DNA from 3 places in the Peribacillus sp. FSL H8-0477 genome. Region 2 is predicted to be linked to each of the others. Evidence: riboswitches for the same ligand, from Rfam matches in the RefSeq annotation. Region 2 holds a riboswitch; each other region holds the start of a gene.
What was found. A riboswitch is a leader RNA that binds a small molecule or an ion and turns the genes downstream of it on or off. The one in region 2 is predicted to bind S-adenosylmethionine.
Positions count from the first base shown of each region.

Region 1 (7,504 bases), on a different contig from region 2:
GGTAGAAGAAAGATGAATCGGTACATTAACAGCTCCTGTTTCAGGATCAATTTTATGCTGATTGTGAAGTAATTGTGTTTCAAAACTAAAAGATTGTTTTGTCATGGTCGAACCTCCTTTTTATATTGGGGGGAATTCTGTTTAGGCCGCTGTACGACGCCCAGATAAAAAGTATGATCGACTCAAAAAGAGGCAAACAAAAAAAGTCCTCTAATGATGTGACCCCTAAAAGTTAGAGTTTTATATTACGCAGCCAATTGGTTGGTTTGAAGACGGTATTGTACCGGACTCATTCCAGCCAATTTCTGTTTAATGCGTTGGTTATTATAATAATAAATGTAGGACTCGATAGTCCGTTTCAGTTCCTCGTACGTGCGAAGTGGTTCACCATAATACATTTCTTGCTTTAATAATCCGAAGAAGTTCTCCATAGGCGAGTTATCTAAGCAGTTTCCCTTTCGGGACATGCTTTGGAACACGTTATGTTTTTTCAATGTATGGACCCATTTTCTATGCTGATAATGCCAGCCTTGATCTGAATGGATGGTCGTTCGGTATCTTGCCTCTTTTACTACTCGAAGAGTTTCCTTCAAAGGCTCTAGTACAAAGTCCAGTGTCGGATGCATACTCATCCCATATGAAAGAATTTCACCATTATACATATCCAAAATCGGACTGAGGTAGAGTTTACCTCCATCCGCACACTTGAATTCTGTGATGTCGGTGGTGAGTTTTTGATAGGGAATAGGGGTCTTAAACCGGCGATGGATTCTGTTCTTCGCTACCGTGCCAATTGTTCCTTTGTACGAACTAAATCGACGTGATTTACGGGTGAACTTATCCCCTTTCAATCCAAGCTTTCTCATGATGCGTAGTACTTTCTTATGATTCACTAGGAGTCCCTGGTTCTTTAACGCTAAACGAATCCTGCGATACCCATAGTTGCCATTATGCTCTTCAAAAATAGCTTGAATGATTTCTTCTACTTCTTGATGAGGGTTTTCTTGCTTCATTTTTTTCACATGGTAATGATAAGAAGATTCGGGAATACCTATGAACTGAAGTACATCCTTCAGTCGGAATTCTTCTTTGAGTTCGTATGATAGCGCTGCTTGTGCTTTTCGAGATAACCGTCCGGATCCATCTGAAAAGCGCGCAACTTTTTTAGGTACTCGTTCTCCAAACGCAGAAGTTCATTTTCCCTTTTGAGTTTCTGTTCAACGGTCATCTCTTTTACAGGCTGTTTTCTTCTTTGATTGTTCTTCGCTTTGTCTGACATGGCTGGCCGTCCTTTCGGTTTAAGTAGGCCTTCCACACCACTCTCAAGGAGTTTTCCTTTCCACGAAGCAATCAAAGGTGGATTGGTCAACCCGAAGTGAAGAGCCGTTTCAGTGTAAGAAGCGCCTGTCCTTTTCATAAAGCTTAGTACATCAAGCTTGAATTGAACAGAGTAAAATTCATTGGTTTTCTTTCTAGAAAGTCCAACTGCGCCTTGGTTCTTGTATATATTTACCCAATTTCTTAATTGCGTAGGTGATTTTATCTCGTATTTACGAACAAGTAGTTTGAAGCCAAGTGGACCATTCAGATACTCTCTCACAATCATCAACTTAAACTCATCGCTATATTTAGCCATACTAAAACACCCCAAAAGTTAGATTATGACTCTAACTTTTGGGGTGCACTTCATAAGAAGAAGACTTTTATTGTTAAGTCATCTTCTTATCTGCCAAGCCATACAAGCTTGCTGGAGTTAGCACCTTTTCAATGGGTTGCATTGATGGTTGCTGAGGTGTCATAGGGCCATTCCCTCGACCTCTCTGGATAAGAAATTCAGAGTATTCTATTTTTTTGAATCTTACTATATTACAGGGTTCATGTCAACGGCTTGATTAGTATATCTGTGTTCATGATTATGTCACTTACTTGTCAATAAATAGTAAAGAATATGTACTCAGCTTACTCAGTCTATATGGTATTTTGGTAGTAATAGGGTCTAAGGATGGAGGAAATAAGATGGAAGAATTAAGTGTAACATTGGCAATTGCAAGTGTTATGACACTCGGCTATTTTTTTTGCTACACCATTTTTCACAAAGCTTCATAAACAGGTAAAAAGGCAGCAGAGGCTGTCTTTCAGTTTGTTTGTAGACAAAAGGAGATTGGAATTAAAAATTCCGATTTCCTATAGAAATACTTTGGCGTCTACCTCTGAATACATATCCTTCACCAAGTCATAAATGAAAGTGAAGTCAATGGCCGCCTTCATTTTGCGAATCAAATGGTTAGGTGGCACTAGCCTAAGTTGTAATCCTTCTATTTTTAAACAAAGTGACTCGAGGATATCTAAAAGGTAAAACAAAGTTGATTGGAACGGAAGGTAGGAGACTCCTGCGGGAAAAGCGTGTCTAGGTGAGACCCCGCAGGCGAAAGCCGAGGAGGCTCACCGACCGCCCGCGGAAAGCGAGTGCTTAGAGTGGAAATCAATGTTCATGTTATACAAACCATAAAAAATAGACAAACTCGGTTTTCACCCGAGTTTGTCTACAGTCTGAAAGGCAGCTGAGGCTGTCTTTTTTTCTTTCTCGCCTATTTTTAGCAGTTATATCCAAAGTTACCCACCGTATTCCTTGCTTTTAAAAGTTTAAAGTTTGTACAATACTAATGAAGGCGTTTTATATTAATGGGGATTAATTAAAAACAAAGGGAAGATGACTATCTTTAAACAAAAGAGAGCTTAAGTAAAAGCTTGTAATCAGGAGGAGAAACGATGAAATATAGAATCGAGAAAGATACAATGGGGGAAGTTCAAGTACCGTTCGATAAATATTGGGGTGCACAAACAGAAAGAAGCCGGAATAACTTTAAAATTGGTAATGAGAAAATGCCGCTTGAACTAATTCGAGCCTTTGCCTATGTGAAGCAGGCTGCAGCAAAAGTGAATTATGAGTTAGGTGATTTATCAGAATCAAAAATGAAAGCGATTGTACAAATCTGTGGTGAAATTATGGAAGGAACGCTTGATGAACATTTTCCACTAGTGGTCTGGCAGACAGGCAGCGGAACACAGAGTAATATGAATGTTAATGAAGTGATTGCAAATAAAGGGAACGAATGGTTGAAGGAAAAAGGTAGTGACGAGACCCTTCATCCAAATGATGATGTTAATAAAGCACAAAGCTCGAATGATACATTCCCAACTGCGATGCATATTGCCGCTTATATGGAAGTTGCAGATCAATTAATTCCGGCTATTAAAGAGCTTCGGTTGACCTTTGCAGCCAAAGAAGAGGAATTCTGGGATATTGTCAAGATTGGACGTACTCATCTTCAGGATGCTACTCCATTAACATTGGGTCAAGAAATTTCAGGATGGAAAGCGATGCTTGATAAAGATCTGAGAATGGTTGAAGAAAGCAGCCGTTACCTATTAGATTTGGCACTGGGTGGAACAGCAGTGGGTACGGGAATTAATACGAAGGCTGAGTTTCCAGCATTGGCAGCAAAACAAATAGCTGCCGATACAGGTCATTCATTTGAAACAGCAGATAATAAATTCCATGCATTAACAAGCCATGATGAACTAGTCTATGCACACGGTGCATTAAAAGCACTTGCAGCGGATTTAATGAAGATTGCAAACGATGTTAGATGGCTGGCAAGCGGACCAAGAAGCGGAATTGGCGAAATTACTATTCCTGCCAATGAGCCTGGAAGTTCCATTATGCCTGGGAAGGTAAATCCAACTCAAAGTGAAGCGTTAACGATGATTGCTGTTCAAGTTTTTGGGAATGATACAGCTGTATCGGTAGCTGCAAGCCAAGGTAATTTTGAATTGAATGTTTTTAAACCAGTTATTATCTATAATTTCCTGCAATCTGTGAAGCTATTAAGTGAAGGCATTATTTCCTTCAACGAACATGCAGCTAAAGGAATTGAAGCAAATGAAGAAAAAATAAAGGAAAATCTTGATCAATCCTTAATGCTGGTGACTGCGTTAAACCCATATATCGGTTATGAAAAAGCAGCTGAAATTGCAAAACTAGCCTTCAAAGATGCCTCAACCTTGAAAGCTGCAGCCTTGAAGTTAAATTATCTTACTGAAGAGCAATTTGATCAATGGGTCGACCCGCAGACAATGGTCAATAAATAATAAGCAAAGCCCTTCTGATTTAAGGGGGTCAAGCTTCTAAGGAGCAATTGCAATGGCACTTTGTCCGTTATGTAATGGATTAAGAAAAATTAATGTTCTTTGTTCAGAATGCAACACTGAAATGGATGATAAAGGTAAGAGTATGGATTATGATGATGAATACAGTGCTTATATGGATACGGATACCTTAAAACAAAATGATGGGTTTATGCGTAGTCTTGCTGACGGTCAGTGTCCTCATCTAATGAAATGCCCAAGTTGTGGACATGATGAAATTATACTTGTGAAGGAATAACCCAGCATTATAAGATGAATAAAGGCTATCGAGTGGATCTCGATAGCCTTTTCTTTGTAAATTATTGTTCTTTCATAGTACGAATTCGTACTTCGGTTTCTTTATCGAAGAAATGAGCTTTGTTCATATCTAAGGCTAGTTTAACTTTCTCACCCGCTTGATAAATGGTACGTGCATCTACACGAGCAACAAAGTCTTGCCCAGCGATGGTTGAGTAAAGCATAAATTCAGCACCCATCAATTCTGCTACATCAATATGAGCAGTAACTGTCGTTTCTGGAGATGATTCAATAAATAAAGGCTCGTCATGGAAGTCTTCTGGACGGATACCTAGAATTATTTCTTTACCGATATATCCTTGCTCACGAAGCATCTTCATTTTACCTTCAGGTATAGCGATGGTTTGTTCACCTGTTTTAATGATGCCATCAGAAAGAGTTCCATGCAGGAAGTTCATTGCTGGTGAACCGATAAATCCACCTACAAATACATTATCAGGTTTTTCATAGACGTCTTTAGGTGCCCCGACCTGTTGAACAATGCCGTCTTTCATAACTACAAGACGAGTTGCCATTGTCATGGCTTCTGTCTGATCATGCGTTACATAGATTGTTGTTGTATTTAAACGTTTGTGCAATTTTGCAATTTCTGCACGCATTTGAACCCGAAGTTTTGCATCTAAATTGGAAAGTGGTTCATCCATTAAGAATACTTTCGCATCACGAACGATAGCACGACCAAGCGCAACACGCTGACGCTGTCCGCCCGATAAAGCTTTTGGCTTCCGATCTAAGTATGCTTCTAGACCTAGAATCTTTGCAGCATCGTTAACGCGGACTTCAATTTCTTTTTTTGGCATCTTTCTTAATTTTAAACCGAACGCCATATTATCATAGACTGACATATGTGGATATAGTGCATAGTTTTGGAATACCATGGCGATATCACGATCTTTAGGAGGAACATCATTAACGCGTTTTCCATCGATAAAGAAATCACCTTGTGAGATTTCCTCAAGACCAGCTATCATACGTAAAGTAGTTGATTTACCGCAGCCGGATGGACCAACAAATACGATAAATTCCTTATCTTCAATTTTTAGATTAAAATCATCAACAGCAGTTACTTTATTATCGTAAACTTTAAAAATATGATCTAATTGTAATTCAGCCATTAGTGAGTCCCCCTTAAATATGTATCTTACCATTAGTGTAATGGAAGCGTGTTCAAAACGATATGTACAATCTGCACAAAATTCAGACACCTTTTTTCAGGCAAATCTTCTAAACTCCTATTTTCCCAGTTTCAATAGGAGCAGATAGGCAGGCAGAGCATGATGAAAGGTTCGAATATCCAATCCGGTTTTTTCAATAAATCGATCGATCCGATATTGTAGACTATTGCGGTGGATATATAGTTTTTTGGCGGTCAGACTCGCGTTTGAGCTCGTTTCGATATAGGTTTTTACCGTATGTATAACTTCATCGTTATCTTTCATTTCTCCAAGCAGTTCATCCGTATACCAATCAATCTTATCTGTTAACCTTCCATCGAGAAAAATATAAGGAATGACCATTGGCAAGTCACTGACCGCAGTATCAGGAAAATGACTGACAGCAGCATTAAAACAAGTTTTCTCCATTTGATAGTGATGACGTAATTCGTTATTAACTTCATGAAAATAACCAAGATAAAAATGTAAGTGAACATATAAATCACTTTCCAGTGTCCGAACAATTGGAGTTAACTCAGCTTTATCGGCATTTTCATTATTTAGCCCTTCAATCAATACTCCAGCCTCAGAATTCTCCCAAATAATGATTGCCTCAAGAGGAGAAACCGCAAGGAAGGCTTCTTCGAAATCTGATCGTGAAAACTCAGCTTGAGTAATTCGAAAGTGGATAAATCGAACATGTTTCCAGTTTGTAAGTGGAAGACTCGTGCTGTTTCTAAGTAAAAAATTTCCCCATTCACTTTTGTCATCCAGCGTCTCATCTGAAAAAAGTGCCTCAATCAAGCTGATTTCTTGTGTCGATAGATCCTGACGAAGAATGCCGAGATGCTCACCGTTATACTCAATCCAAAGGTACTTTTCAGGCAGCTGGGTTTGAGCTCTTGATTCAAGACAATCAGGATATTTTTGTTTTAATTTTTCAAGCAGCATAGACAACCCTTCTTCTTTTTATGGTTCCTTTAATTATAGCTCATGTCATTTATCTAGAGAAATATAAGGCTGTTTATATAAGGATACTTTATAATAAAATAATGAAAAGTAAACCGATAACGTAATGTTGGGAGTATGAGTGATTTGATATCAAGAAAAGAAAACATTCTACAACTTATCGATAAATACTTGCCTGAAATGCTTGCTCTAAGGAGACACTTACATATGTATCCTGAATTAAGCAAGCAGGAATTTGAGACAACAAAGAGTATAAATCAAGTGTTAGATCATTATGGTATAAGCAGGATTCCGGTTTCTTCACAAACTGGTTCAGCCGCTGAAGTTAAGGGGAAATCCAATCGAACAATAGCTATTAGAGCAGATATTGATGCCTTGCCGATAGAAGAAGAATCAGATTTGGAATTTCGTTCAAAGATACCAGGTGTCAGTCACATGTGCGGCCATGATGTTCATACAGTCATTTCTCTCGGAGCAGCACTCATCCTCCAAGAATTACAGGAAGATCTTCCAGGAAACGTTCGAATTCTCTTTCAGCCTGCTGAAGAATTCGAGGGTGGTGCAGAATCAATGATTGATGATGGGCTTTTAAACGGCGTGTCTGCTATCATCGGTTTACACAATACACCAGATCAGGAAGTAGGCACAATTGGTATAAAAGAAGGATTCTTAATGGCCGGAATCGATGATTTTATCATTACAATTAAGGGAAAGGGAGGACATGCAGGTATACCAGAACGTACGATTGATCCCATTATCATCGGCAGTGCGGTCGTTACTCAACTACAAACACTTGTCAGCAGAACCATATCACCAAAAGAATCAGCAGTTGTGACGATCGGTACCTTTCAAGCGGGAAGGACGAATAATGTGAT
Region 1 is NZ_JBBODE010000002.1:764,370-771,873, forward strand. Features, by position in the region: gene metC (cystathionine beta-lyase) at 1-105, opposite strand, end outside; partial or broken gene MHI18_RS15490 (IS3 family transposase) at 246-1,079, opposite strand; gene MHI18_RS15495 (helix-turn-helix domain-containing protein) at 1,073-1,636, opposite strand; SAM riboswitch class I at 1,720-1,831, opposite strand; gene fumC (class II fumarate hydratase) at 2,770-4,152, shown strand; gene MHI18_RS15505 (hypothetical protein) at 4,205-4,447, shown strand; gene MHI18_RS15510 (ABC transporter ATP-binding protein) at 4,509-5,621, opposite strand; gene MHI18_RS15515 (PucR family transcriptional regulator) at 5,739-6,611, opposite strand; gene MHI18_RS15520 (M20 metallopeptidase family protein) at 6,810-7,504, shown strand, end outside.
Region 1: another riboswitch for S-adenosylmethionine. It lies ahead of MHI18_RS15495 (helix-turn-helix domain-containing protein); the one in region 2 lies ahead of MHI18_RS02930 (cyclase family protein).

Region 2 (7,504 bases):
CTTTATCGGCTTTTTTAGGTCTTTTAAAAATGCCTAAGCTAGGATAGGTACCTAAGAGGACTGTTTCTAAAACATTGATGGGAAAGTCCCAATCAATGTTGTTACGCTGTGGAACATAAGCAACAAGCTGCCGTTGTTCAGAGAACGTCTTACCAAATATCCTAACCGAACCATTATCTTTAGGAATTAAATCAAGCAATGCCTTAATAAAAGTCGATTTTCCTGCACCATTAGGTCCAATGATGCCAACTAATGATCCTGGTAATATTGCGATATTTATCGTACGTAAAGCGGGTTTACCATGATAGGAGACGGACAAATCTTGAATATTGATAGCATACATGTCTTCCATACCAAGCACCTTCTCTCGTTTAATTTAGTGTATTTTGTGTATAAGCAATATTATGCACGTTATATAAAAAAGTTTCCCTCAACCACAAATTTAATCTTAGGGAAGTTTATAAGATTGGTGAACTATTTTGGAAAATCAACTAAACTGGAGGTATAGATGGAAAGACGAGGAGATTACTATGACGATGAAAACAGCGGTCGTGACCGGATCTTCTAGCGGATTTGGTTTTCTTACGGCATTAGAGCTCGCTAAGGAAGGTTATACCGTACTAGCAACAATGCGGAATCTTACGAAAGGCAACGCATTACTGAAACAGGCAGAAGAAAACGGGTTAGAAGATTTGATTGTCCTACAAGAACTGGATGTCACATCAGAAGAATCGATAAACAGGTTAAAGGAGGTATTGTTGGAGATGGGCAGGGTAGACGTCCTCGTAAACAATGCTGGTTTTGCCGGTGCTGGTTTTATTGAAGAAATACCTGTCTCTGAATATAAGGCGCAGTTTAATACCAATGTTTTTGGAATGATCAGCGTCACACAGGCGGTGCTTCCGTTGATGCGGAGACAAAAAAGCGGCACCATCATAAATATGAGCAGCATTAGCGGAAGGATGGGTTTTCCGGGTTTATCTCCCTATGCGGCTTCGAAATATGCCGTTGAAGGATGGAGTGAGTGTTTACGATTAGAAATGAACGCGTTTGGTGTAAAGGTTGTATTACTTGAGCCTGGCTCGTTTCAAACGAATATATGGTCAAGCGGGAAGCAAGTAACCGAAATGTCTCAGCGACCTGACTCACCATATGCTGCAGAAATGAGAAAGTTGAAAGCCTACACAGAAAGTAGTGCAGAAACATACGGCGATCCACTGGAAATAGCCAAAACCATTGCAGCAATTGTCCGGAAGAAAAACCCTCGTTTTAGGTATCCAATTGGTAAGGGAGTAAAGCTGACGATTTGGCTTAAAGAAAGGGTTTCCTGGCAATTGTGGGAGACAATCGTAAAGAAAATGTTAAATAAGGCTGTCCTCAAATAAGGACAGCCCTTCGTTATTTCTCAATATAAACAGAACGAATAATTGTACGGGTAACCGTTGGACCAGCTTTTACATCGATGGTTAGGTTATACATACCGGATACTGGGACGTTCGGCAGTGTGCCAAAATAAGTTTCTGTATTTACTTTGTTAATGGCAGCGGGATTTTTTACTTCAACTCCTTGTTCGTTAGTAAGGTGAACATCAAATGTTAATGGGGTGCTTGGGCTTCCTTTTACCGGTGATTTGAGGATAAATTGTGCGTCTTTCTGTTTCACTTTTCCGGGCATTTCAAGTATAAGGGGCTCTTTATCATCGATTTTTGCAGTAAGTAAATAGGCATCCTGCTTGGCTTTTGTCTTCATTCGAACAACCCATTCACCAGCTTCCATATTCGTTTGTCTTAACGTATGAACATACGCACCAGCTAGGAAAGAGGTTTCACCTTTTGAAGCTTGCGAAACTAGGAAATGAGGGTAAGTGACTCCTGATGGAGAAATTAATTCAGTTTCCACATAGGGGCTTGACGTATAGAGTGTGATATCGCCATGAGCAGTGTCTTCATTTAGAGAAATAGATTGTTCAATCCATTTATTGGTTTGTAAGGGTCCGCCGTGAACACGTTGAGTGTGCAGGGTTGAGATGTTTTCTTCTTCAACAGGCTGTTCACTTAAACTAGCAATGCCCGAAGTAGATGAATTCCGCAAAAAGGGTTCAATTCTTGAAAAAACGGCGGAGCCTGTACGAATATTGTCATGATCATAGTTGGAATCAGTAAATAGATGGGTGCCGTATGGTAATTTTGAACTCCAAACATTGACGAGCCCGTCATTATCACCATAGGAAGAGAGATACAGTCCGCCAAATGATAGAGCGGAAAACGCTGGTCCTTGGTTGGTGCCGGTTAGTGTATAGTATTTGTTCTTTCTAGAATTCACATGATTGTCTATCGCTGAGCGAAATTCAGCCATCTGGCCAATTTGTAAGGAATAGGTACCTTCATCATTTGCTCCTAGTAGAGAACCGAGCCAGCCAGCGTACCAGCTATAAGCCAAATCAGCTAAATTAGAACCATGATGCGGTGAGGCAAGCGTGATAACTCGTCCAACATATTGGTGCGCACCATAAGAAACAAGAGCAGCTTGTGTATCTGGACCGCCTTTACTATGAGCGATGATATTCACTTTTTTACCGCCAAAGTGGGCATTGATTTGAGCGAGTTTGGCAGCTAATAGTTTTCCGTTTTTGTATTGATTGGAAGACCCATTTCCTGCAGCATCATAAAGCTGAACAAAAACCGTTTGATAGCCTGCTTCGTATGCTTTTGTATACATATCATTCACACCATGGTATTCGGTTTCACCGTACCAGCTTGTTGAAGACCCGTTTTTTCCTTGAACAAAAACAATCGGCGGTTTACTAGAGTTATAATTTGGCGGTGTACTTCCTAGAAACCAATCTCCAGGTGTGAAACTCTCACTTGGAGGTTTTAGTTTGCCGTAGGGCTGAATGACTTCAGCTGACGTTTTGGCTGGTAAACTCATAAACAAACATAATGACAAAAATAAAGTAACCATAAACAGTCGGAACCACATTCTTTTCATTAACATTCCTCCTTATTCTATGACTCTCAGTGTTAATTCAAATGACAAACAAGTAAATCCTTTAAATTTCTCTAAAATGAGAGAATAAGGCTAGCAAAGAATTTGAGAAAACAGGCTATACTGACCGGATTATAAATTTGATATGGTGCTAGAGATAGAGTGAGGTTCAGGACTGAGGGATCACGGCAATGGTTCTGTGCAGAACGGAGGGAAAAGTGTGCAAAGCAGCCCATTTACTGTGCAAATGGGGGTGAAAGCTGTGCAAAATGAGGCCAAACCTGTGCACGTCAAAAGATTTACTGTGCAAAAGGGTATTGAGTAAGGAGATCTTGGATCTGAGTAGTGAGGGTTCGTCACAATGAAAAGACTGCCGAGCCTTTCTCGGCAGCCTTCGGGAGAGGATTGGTTAGGGGAATCTATTTGATAGGTAAAGAATATCTGATGTTAAAAATACACCAACAGGAGGCAGGGCATTCGTATTTTGACTTATTTGATCATTTGCGGAAAGCTGGCTATAGCTGACATCTGTGGTTGCAATCCAATTACCATATTCGCCTGCTTGTAATGAGGGTGCCTTCATTAAAAAGGGGCCAGTTAAAATATAATGCCGGACTCCGATAGATGGGTCCTCGAATAAAGACAGCTTGCCGGCAAATGTTGCATAAGGCGTATTAAAGGTAATCTGATTGGATGTTTTATCCCACGTGCCGTTAAAAGGGAGCAGTGTGCCTCGGAAATTAGACGTGCCGACAATCTGATTGTCAGTGATTGAATTGATAATAAACTCTCCTCGGACAATCGGTCTGCCAGCCATAGATGCGTCAATTCCCCAAATCGATGGGACGGGTAGTCCTTGCTCAATTGCCATAGATGATTCCTCCTGTTAGTGAGCGAAATAATACAGTATATGAATAGGATTCAGAAGGGTCCACGGACACTAAAGAGTATTAAACTGCATCACAGCAGGATGGTATGCTATAATACCTATGTGTTCCTAAAAAATGGATTATTTTAATTTTCAGACAAGTAAGTGTAAGTAGTATGGGGGAGGGCCACTTGTTTAAAGATGTTGAACTTATTTATGTGTTAACCCAAATATTAATTGTCCTCTTTCCTATTTTTGTTTATCAATTATTTTTTAATGATCGTACTAAACCGTATAAAAATGGCTTGGATATTAAATTGACCCTTATTCTATTACTTATGGTTGTATTAACCATGTCTTTTCCCGTTCGATTTTCAGAGGGGTATATATATGATTTTAGAATAGTGCCATTTATTATTGCCTTTTTTTACGGTGGATTAATACCAGGTTTACTTACGTTTTTCACGTTATTAATCTTTCGGTTCTTTATTGGTGGAGAAGGATTTTATCATGTGTTAATTTGTTATTCGATAGCAACTCTTGTTTTACTATATTATATGAACAGATATGAAGCCCTTCAAATGAAACATAAAATTGTGGTGTCTAGTTCTGTATTCTGGATAATGGCCTTTACATTAGTTATGATTTATTTAAATACAAAGGAATTTAATCAAATTCCATTTTTACTGTTTTATTTTTTTATTTCTTGGATTTGTTTATTAATGGGTATCTATACTATTGAGAATGTTCAACAAAAACGAACCATCGATTTAGAACTACAGCGTGCCGAAAAATTAAACGTAATCAGTCAGCTGGCGGCTTCTGTAGCGCATGAAGTTCGAAATCCAATGACCTCTGTCCGCGGATTTTTACAGCTATTAAATGAAGATGAAGCAAGTACCAAAACACAGAAAAATTATATAACCATCGCGATTGATGAATTGGATCATGCTCAAGGGATTATTAATGATTATTTATCTTTAGCAAAACCACACAATGAAGAGAAAACGCTATTAAATCTTTCTATTGAAGTGAAAAAAGCGATTGAACTCATGACTTCTTTTTCAACAATACTCGATATAGATATTAGATCTGAACTACAAGAAAACCTCTACATTCAAGGAAATAGAGGAGAAGTTAAACAGGTCTTAATTAATATTATCAAAAATGGAATTGAATCAATGGATATGGGTGGTTTACTGTACGTGAAGTTGTATGACGGTGGTGGTTTCGTATTCATTGAAATTCAAGATACAGGAAAAGGGATGACGGAAAGTCAGTTAAAGAATATAGGAACCCCTTTTTATACAACAAAAGAAAAAGGGACAGGTATTGGTTTGACCATTACGTACCAGCTCATCCATGCGATGAGAGGATCCATTAGTGTAGAGAGTAAGCTTGGAAAAGGAACCACATTTACGATTACATTCCCAATCAATAATTAATTTTGTTTTCAGAATAATCTTGACAGTTTGAATGAGCAGTTGTAAAGTATACCTATTCACTAACTTAATAGTCACTTTCTTATCAAGAGAGGTGGAGGGACTAGCCCTTTGAAGCCTCAGCAGCAGACTTATTGTAAGTACTGTGCTAATTCTAGTAGCGTAAGCTTGAAGATAAGAAGAGACAGCCTTTTGGCTGAGAACCTCTTCTTTTTTTCAGGTAGGGGTTTTTTCTTTGTCCCTTTTTTAAAAAAGTCTGGAGGGGTAAAATGACGAATGAATTGAGTAAGGCGTTTGATTTAATTAAACAAAAACAGTGGATTGACCTCACACATACGTTTGGACCGGGTTCACCACATTTTGCCTCGTTTGATGAAGCAAAAATAAGTACTCTTTTCAATCATGATGATGGATTTTTCGCCCAAAACTTTTCATTTGCTGGGCAATATGGCACTCACATAGATGCCCCTATTCATTTTGTTCGGGACACACGCTTCCTTGAAGAATTAACACTTAAAGAATTGGTCCTCCCGCTTGTTGTCATTGATAAGTCAAAGGAATCCGCTGAGAATCCTGATTTCGCTTTACATACTGCTGATATTTTGGCATTCGAAGCAGAGCATGGAACGATTGACGGAGGTACATTTGTCGCTTTGAGGACAGATCGGAGTAAGCGTTGGCCAAATCAAGAGGCATTTGAAAACAAAGATGAACAGGGAAATAACCACACACCTGGATGGTCAGTAGAAGCATTAGAATTCTTATTCCAAGAGAGACAAATTAAAGCGATTGGTCATGAAACGTTCGATACGGATGCCAGTATTGACTATCAAAAAAATGGCTCTCTATTAGCTGAATACTATGTACTTGAACAAGATACCTATCAAATTGAATTGCTGACAAACTTAGATAAAGTGCCGGCAAAAGGTGCAGTTATTTTTAATATTGTACCGAAACCAGAAAAAGCATCCGGCTTCCCAGTTCGATCATTTGCTATCCTACCCTAGAATAGAAAGAAGGAACTCAACATGTCTATCACACTAACAAAAGCACCGTTTAAAGCAGATCACGTCGGAAGTCTATTACGTCCGGAGTCATTAAAAAAAGCAAGAAAAGAATATAAAGAAGGCAGATTAACACTCGAACAATTACGTGAAATAGAAACAAAGGAAATTAAACGAGTGGTCGATAAACAGATTGAGGTTGGATTAGAAGTTGTAACCGATGGAGAGTTTAGACGTACATGGTGGCATTTTGATTTCTTAGAGCATTTAAACGGTATAGAGGGCTTTGTACCTGAAACAGGACTACAATTCAAGGGAGTAGAAACGGAAAAATACTCTTTACGAAATATAGGGAAAGTCTCCTTTAACCCAACTCACCCATTTATTAAAGATTTTATTATCTTCAATGAAATTGTTGCCGGCCGTGCTGCCGCTAAACAAACCATACCAAGCCCGAATCAGTTATTTACCAACGGAACCCGTAATGAAGCGATATACCCAGACATTGAGGATTACGCCAACGATATTATCAAAACTTATCAAGCTGCGTTACAAGCTTTTTATGATAATGGTGTGCGGTATTTACAATTTGATGATGTGTACATTGCGGGGCTTTCTTCTCCAGAGGTAACCTATCAGAACGGAAAGTATTCCAGAGAATATTTAACCGATTTAGCACTAAGGGTTATTAATGGAGTTTTAGAAGATAAGCCGGATGATCTAGTGGTAACCACCCATTTATGTCGTGGGAATTATCAATCTACCTATCGATTTGGCGGCAGCTATGAGCTTATTGCACCGACCCTTCTGGCCAAAGAGAAAGTAGATGGATTCTTCTTAGAATATGATGACGATCGTTCAGGTGATTTTAAACCATTAACACATATTCCAAATGGAGGTGCTCAAGTTGTTTTGGGCGTGGTTACCTCAAAACATGGTGAACTAGAAGATATAGACGTCATCAAATCGCGCATTAAAGAAGCGGCACAATATGTACCGCATGAACAATTATGTTTAAGCCCGCAATGCGGATTTGCTTCAACCCATCATGGAAATAAACTGACAGAAGAACAGCAATGGGAAAAGCTGAAATTCATCGTCAATGTATCAAAAGAGGTATGGAACGAATAGTAGTTGAAGAGCATCGCACAAGCGGTGCTTTTTTTTCTGTATTAGCCCAAGAAGAACTGATCCTTCCGGGTATC
Region 2 is NZ_JBBODE010000001.1:552,479-559,982, reverse strand. Features, by position in the region: gene MHI18_RS02955 (metal ABC transporter ATP-binding protein) at 1-352, opposite strand, end outside; gene MHI18_RS02950 (SDR family oxidoreductase) at 531-1,385, shown strand; gene MHI18_RS02945 (esterase/lipase family protein) at 1,399-2,988, opposite strand; gene MHI18_RS02940 (hypothetical protein) at 3,395-3,856, opposite strand; gene MHI18_RS02935 (ATP-binding protein) at 4,045-5,298, shown strand; SAM riboswitch class I at 5,375-5,476, shown strand; gene MHI18_RS02930 (cyclase family protein) at 5,565-6,302, shown strand; gene MHI18_RS02925 (5-methyltetrahydropteroyltriglutamate--homocysteine S-methyltransferase) at 6,324-7,430, shown strand; gene MHI18_RS02920 (CPBP family intramembrane glutamic endopeptidase) at 7,472-7,504, opposite strand, start outside.

Region 3 (7,504 bases), on a different contig from region 2:
GGCAATGGGTTGTTATATCTTACAACGGTAGACTATTTAGAAGAAGTCCTAAGTAAGAAAATGAAACCTGAGAAGTTAAGTATATGATGAATGACCTTTTGCATGAACTTGCCCAAGAACGTGCGTGGTGCAAAGCTGAGCTAAAAGCTGTTTTGAATCGTGATTATTATAATGAAGGTACCGACTTAAAACAAAAAAATGACTATTACCGTATGATTTCTTTTAAGGATAGTTATCTATCTTCACGAATAAGAAAGCTTTTAGAAGAAACACATCTTCAAAAATTAAGCTATACCCCGCATCGATATTTATATCCCTGGGTCGATCTACAGGAAGATCGAACGCTTAAAAGTTTGTATTCGGGGAAAAGGATGGATCCCCTTGAGGTGATTGAAGCGGATATTCGGAAATTAGAGCAAGAAGCTCAGCAGGGACAATTAGGGACGTCACTTTTAAACTGTGAACATGTGGTTCCACAATCCTGGTTTCACAAGAAAGATCCGATGAAAGGAGATCTTCATCACCTTTTTGCCTGTGACCCTGGATGTAATAGCATCCGCGGTAACCATCCATATGATGACTTTTTAGATTATATTCCAGAGCGGTTGATTCTTGGTATAAAGGATGGATGCGGAAAAAATGAGGGTGGAAAGTTTGAGCCTGAATACGGAAAAGGAATCGTGGCTCGGTCCACCCTCTATTTTTTACTGCGCTACCCGCAAACCATATCGCACGAACTGGTGAATATCTCTCTTTTACTAGAATGGCATCAAAGGTTTCCGGTATCACGCTATGAATTGCACCGAAATCAAGCCATTCAGGAGCTGCAAGGAAATCGTAATCCTTTTATTGATTTTCCTGAATCTGCACGGTCAATGATTCTATAAATATAGGGAAAAACTTGAGAAAACCCGGAATTTCGGCATTTCTCAAGTTTTTTTTGTTATTTTAAAAGAACATAGAATGTAAAATCGTCCGCTGGTTTGATACAATTAGTAGTATGAGTATAATAAAGGAATGATAATTTTGAAAAAACTTAGCTGGATAATTTCAGGAATTGGTGCCTTGTTGATTGTTGGGGGGCTGCTTTATCCTCTGGACATGATTACAAAAAATACATTTATTTATATGCTGCTTGGCGGTTCAGTCACTATGTTTATTGCATCAATGATTAGAGCCTATGCGATAATGAAAGACAAATAAAAAAGTTGTACCTGTAAAAACAGGTACAACTTTTTATTATTTAGTTACAAAATTTTCGGTATAATAGGGTCGTTTGTCTGAACTGAAGTCAACACCGACGCCTAATTCTCTGAAGTCCTTCTGCAGGATGTTTTCCCGGTGGCCAAGTGAGTTCATTAGGCCCTCATGTGCAAAGATACTACTGAGCTGTCCAGTAGCTAGGTTTTCCCCAGCTGTGCTAAAGCGGATGTTGTCAGCTTTCATTCGGTCAAAGGGAGACTCACCTCTGAGGTTAGTATGGTTAAAGTAATTATTCTTAGCCATATCAGCACTGTGCTTACGAGCAGTGTCCTTAACGACTTCATTCCATGTTAGGAAGTTAAGGCCATGGGTGACTCGAGCAGCATTGGTCAAATCAAATAATTGATATTCAAATCCTTCTTTAAGTTCATCATTCGGTTCAGGATAGAATGTCTTTTTTTGCTTTTCAAGTTCTGCAGATATGATTTGAATCGCAGTAACGCGATCGTTTTCATGTTTATCGTAAAAAATAGTAATATAGTTGTCATCGAGTTTGAAGAGGGTAGATTCCTGCGTGTCTTGCATCTGATAAGTAACAATACCTTTTCGCATAGACGTAAGTGGTTCACCAAGAAGCTTAAGTGCTTCATTTTTAGAACTGTTCAGGGTAATTCCAGATTTAGACGTAATTAGGTCCTGATTAGTATACAGCCCAGCGACCTTCCCTGCATCGTTGTAGGCGGCCATAAAGAAATTTTGATAATCAGTATGATAAGTGTGCCATTTCACACCATATTCGTTAATAGACGCCCGTTTAGCCTTCCCAACCTGTTTCTCAACTTTTTCTTTTGAATCACCAATTTCGATGTTATAAACAGAGAATGATTGAGTAGTTGGTGAGGATAAATCAGGTTTTTCCACTGACTTTGACTCGAACTTCGAATCAGGGTCCATTTTTTGATCCAATTTATCAATCAATGTAGATAATCCAGTTTGTAATCGTTCAAAAGTTGAGATGACAGTAGGATTTTCTTTGATAGATATAATATCAGTCTTAGCATCTATATAGGCAGCTTGATAATTGCCGTTCTTTAAATGGTCGCCGTACAAATTCCAGACACCAGCTAGAATAAGGCATACAATGATTAATTTTATCAAACGTTCCAAATATTCTCCTCCTAACTTTATATAGAAACGTGTATAGTTATATCCATTTATGAAGTTGTATCAAACTATTTTATCTTTTTTTAATAAATAAATGAAACATTGGGTCTCTAGTAAATTAAGTAAAAAAAGAGGGTGACACTAGAACGTTGGCCGTTCGGTGTCATCCTCTTTTAAAATCAGCTGATTTTGAAGCTGAAGAGTTTATGCCATTTTTTTTGTTGTTTAGTCAAGGTAATGCCCATTTTATTCAGGAGAGTTTCACAGAACCTTCCGTTGTCACTGATGACTAACTTACCGGAAGGATCTACTATTTCTGTTTCCATACTGCCATGATTCACTGGCATTCCATCGAAGAAGGTAAGCGGCCACTTTTTAATGAGAGCAGCACTACGTGTTTTATTATTATATTCATACAATAGAATATCTTGATCTATCGTAATAAAGTTTCCAGCTTTTTGTTCATCCTCGTAGTATCCTTCGGAAATAAACTTAGCAGTTGGATGCAGCTCCTGCAGCATTCTTATTCCGTTTTTACTCATTCCCATGTTATCCCGTTTAAGCAAGAAAGGGGTGACTTGGATGTTTTTAATATGATAATCATGTAACCGTTCAGCGGTCAGCAAGTATTTAAAATCATGTGTGACCGTTGTTTGTATTGTATATTCAGGATGCGCAAATTTCATTTCCAGCGCATCAAGAAATTCTTTTGAATCCTCATTTTTATTAATATTTTCATAGTTTAAATGCCCGCAATTTGTAAGGAATGATAAATTCCAATTGTCTTTATTGTGAATATCTGTATCCAAACGGTAGTCCAACAGTTCTTCAAGACTGTATCTAAAATATTCATTCAGCCCAAGAAAAGCAAAATACCGACTTGTTAGGATTAACAGGCCATAGACTTTAGTTTCGTTCTTCACAAATTCCGCTTCAATTGCTTTTAATATTACCTCATCAGAATGAAGGCAGTATTTTTCAGCTTCAAGCAATAGTGGTTCAAACTGACTGATCAACGATTTTTGTGAAAAAGTCGGCTTGCTTCCAATCCAGTTATACATGATATCCTCCCAGAAATTACTTTATTTTGCTAATTCATTTGTTTATTATAAAGAGTGTTTCAGAAATAAGATAGTGTATTTTTTTCCTTTTTATCTTTTTTTATTTTAGTAAAGATTATCTCCACAATATAATAAGTTTTTCGTCAATCTTCGTCATGGTTCTTTCCTTATTTCTTCTGCTTGTCGAAATGTATTTTTCCCCTTAACTTCGAACGAAACGCTGTAGAGTTAAGCAATTTTCATAGATTGTCTTAGTATCTTCTATAAGATTATAATTACCTTTGCCTGTATTATATAAGAAGAAATAAAAAATGACAGGACTTTATAATTATTTTCATTTATTTGATTTGCTTTTTGGGTATTTTCCTGTTATTCTAAATAAGAATTATTTTTGTTCGGTACTACGATTACAAAAAGTTTTTACTTTTCGTCTCGATATGTAACTTAGAGCAAGAATAGTAATACATTGTGTGTAAAACGCACTAGGAGGCAACAAAAATGGAACAAGGTAAAGTAAAATGGTTTAACGCAGAAAAAGGATTCGGCTTCATCGAACGCGAAAACGGAGACGATGTATTCGTACATTTCTCAGCTATCCAAAGCGAAGGTTTCAAATCTTTAGACGAAGGTCAAGAAGTTACTTTTGAAGTAGAACAAGGTCAACGTGGACCCCAAGCTTCTAACGTTCAAAAAGCATAATATTGATCCATCATATAGAACAGGCTCTATTTATAGAGCCTGTTTTTTTGTGTATAAAAACACTTATTCCTTGACGAGATGGGCAAAGATAGGAGAAAAGTTATAAATTCGATCAGAAAAGTCGGAATATTTCATTTCTTTATTGACATCTATAATGTATACGTGTAAGTTTATAAAGAATTTAATAATAATCTTATCAAGAGAGGCGGAGGGACTGACCCTGTGAAGCCTCGGCAACCGGCAAGTGTACGGTGCCAAATTCAGAAGGACCGTGGTGTCCTGAAGATGAGATGTGGTGGTACGTGATAGTTTCTTTGTACTTTGCCCTTCTCATTGAGGAGGGCTTTTTGTTGTTTTCTGTACGATTACGAATTAAAAGGAGGAAAAGGAGTATGACACAACTGAAATTTGCCTATTGGGTACCAAACGTAAGCGGGGGATTAGTCATATCAAGGCTGCCGCAAAGAACGGACTGGAGTTTTGAAGCGAATAAGCGTTATGCACAAATAGCAGAGAAAAATGGTTTTGAATATGCATTATTGCAAACACGTTTTATAGCAAGTTATGGCGCAGAAAATCAACTAGAAGCCATTACACTAGCGTCTGCTTTAGCAAGTGTCACGGAAAAACTGCACCTTATATCGGCTGTTCATCCAGGATTATGGCATCCTGCAGTATATGCGAAGATGCTGGCAACACTCGATCATGTAAGTAACGGACGGGCAGCGGTTAATATCGTCAGCGGGTGGTTTAAAAAGGAATTTACAGGTTATGGTGAGCACTGGCTTGATCATGATGAACGATACCGCCGTTCTGAAGAGTTTATCGATGTTCTTCGTTCACTTTGGAAAGAAGAAGAAACAACATATAAAGGTGATTTTTACCGAATCAATCAAGCTCCTTTTAAACCAAAACCAAAAGAGAGAGACGGTATTCCTATCTTTCAAGGAGGAAATTCAGAAGCAGCAAGAGCAATGGCTGCAAGAGTATCGGATTATTATTTTATGAACGGTAATACACTTGAAGGATTTAAAAAGCAGATAGATGATGTGAAAGCGAGGGCAGCAAAAGAGGGACGAGAGGTTAAGTTTGCTGCAAATGGCTTTGTAATCGTGAGAGATACGGAAGAAGAGGCAATTGAATTGCTGCGAGACATTATAAGTCATGGAGATTCAAAGGCCGTTGAAGGCTTTAAAAACAGCGTGAAGGGTGCAGGGCAGTCAACCAAGGATAAAGACGGCATGTGGGCGGAGTCAACGCTCGAAGATCTCGTTCAATATAACGATGGATTTAAAACAGGATTGATTGGCACGGCTGAGCAAGTAGCGGATCGTATTATTGAACTTAAGAAACTAGGTATAGATTTAGTATTAACCGGTTATTTCCATTACGAAGAAGACTTAGAACGCTTCGGGCAAGATGTAATCCCCTTAGTCCGCAAAAAAGAAGCAGCACTAACAGTATCTCTCGTTTAAACCATTCTTCCATCCATACCCCATTGGGATATGGATTTTTTTTTAGTAGCTGAAACCCTCTATACGCCTCTTATTTATCAGAATTTACAGTCTATTTGTAAAATTTAAACATTGTCATTGTTTACATTTTTAATTACTATCTTTATAAAATATTTTATTGGAGGAGGAATGCTCGAATCGTCGTTTTATAACAAAAATAGAAGGGGGTAATGGGTAATGAAAAATATGAAGATACACGCTATTGTTTTCATGCTAGTTGTACTTACAGAATATATAGGCATACATAAGTTTGATCTTGGAATAGGGGTATTGGCATTATTTCCGATGCTTTATGCTATGGTACTCGGAGCCATTATCAGCTGGCCGTCGTTAAAGCTGCTAAAGAAACAGGAAATGAAGAGGGCTGCCTATGTCTTAGAAATTGCTTTCTTATTATTTGTGGCTAAATTAGGGACGATGATGGGTCCGTCTTTATCTCAACTTGCGGATGCCGGTCTGCCTTTGTTGTTTCAGGAAATGGGACATTTCCTCGGAACTATTGCTGTAGGCTTGCCGATCGCCCTTTTAATTGGGATGAAACGCGAAGCGATTGGCGCCACCTTTTCTATTGATCGTGAACCCAATCTTGCTATTATTGCTGAAAAATATGGTGCTGATTCGCCGGAATCAAGAGGAGCGCTTGGTGTCTATGTTTGTGGGACATTATTTGGTTCCATCTATTTAGCCTTACTGGCTGGATTCCTAGGAAACCTTGGGATCTTTCATCCGATTTCCTTAGCCATGGGAGCGGGTGTCGGTTCAGGAAGCATGATGGCTGCTGCGACTGGGGCACTAGCTGTTGTATTCCCAAAAGATGCAGAACAAATTGCCTTATTTGCAGGTGCAGCTAATATTATGACCATCATCATTGGGACGTATGTATGTATCTTTTTCTCTCTTCCTGTTACAGCTAAACTCTACGATAAGTTTGAACCGATTTTGGGAAGATGGAGCAAAAGTAAACCAACAGCGAAGAGTGAGGGGAAATCAATATGAAACAAAAAATAGGAATCATTTTTATCATTGGTATAATCGCCTTATTGGGTAACTGGGTAGGGTATGGAATACCTCCGCAGGATGCACTCGCAGGTATGCTTATCGTGATTGCCGTTACTGCTGCTGGACTGGCTATTACAACCTTCTTACCGCTGAAGCTGCCAGCAGTTGTCTGGATTTCGCTGCTGGCTTTATTGGTTACATCCCCAATTTTTCCAGGGCATGAATCGTTGGCTCAAGCAACTGGAAAGATTGAATTTATGGCGCTTGCCACACCAATTCTCGCTTATGCTGGTCTCTCTTTTGGCAAGGATATTCAAGAATTTAAGAAGCTGGGCTGGAGAATTGTGGTCATCTCACTGGTTGTTTATACAGGTACCTTCTTATTTGCAACCATTTTTGCTGAAATTACCTTTAAACTAACAGGAAAATTCCATTAATAGTTACGAAAGAAATTTGCTGTTAAGAAGAAAGATAGGAAAAGGGATAAACCAACTCGTCTTCCTGTACATGATTTCAACTAACGTGTATACTTTACTCAATTAACGCAGAGAATAATTGGGGTGAAGAGTTGGGACATTTATATGGAAAAACGTTTAATTGTGAAAAAGAATTGACCTTGTCGATCATTGGAGGCAAGTGGAAAATGCTTATCCTGTGGCATTTGGGAAGAGAAGGCACCAAGCGCTTTGGCGAATTAAAAAAAATGATACCTGGTATTACTCAGCGGATGCTTGCCAGCCAATTGCGCGAACTAGAAGATGATTTAATCCTTCATCGGGAGGTTTATCCTGTTGTCCCTCCAAAGGTTGAATATTCACTAACTGAGCGCGGTGAAACGTTAATGCCTATTTTGGAAGCGATGTA
Region 3 is NZ_JBBODE010000002.1:1,153,803-1,161,306, forward strand. Features, by position in the region: gene MHI18_RS17335 (S8 family peptidase) at 1-87, shown strand, start outside; gene MHI18_RS17340 (endonuclease I family protein) at 87-887, shown strand; gene MHI18_RS17345 (hypothetical protein) at 1,027-1,203, shown strand; gene MHI18_RS17350 (CAP domain-containing protein) at 1,240-2,370, opposite strand; gene MHI18_RS17355 (hypothetical protein) at 2,547-3,428, opposite strand; gene MHI18_RS17360 (cold-shock protein) at 3,927-4,127, shown strand; SAM riboswitch class I at 4,318-4,419, shown strand; gene sfnG (dimethylsulfone monooxygenase SfnG) at 4,520-5,602, shown strand; gene MHI18_RS17370 (DUF3100 domain-containing protein) at 5,819-6,637, shown strand; gene MHI18_RS17375 (hypothetical protein) at 6,634-7,077, shown strand; gene MHI18_RS17380 (winged helix-turn-helix transcriptional regulator) at 7,209-7,504, shown strand, end outside.
Region 3: another riboswitch for S-adenosylmethionine. It lies ahead of sfnG (dimethylsulfone monooxygenase SfnG); the one in region 2 lies ahead of MHI18_RS02930 (cyclase family protein).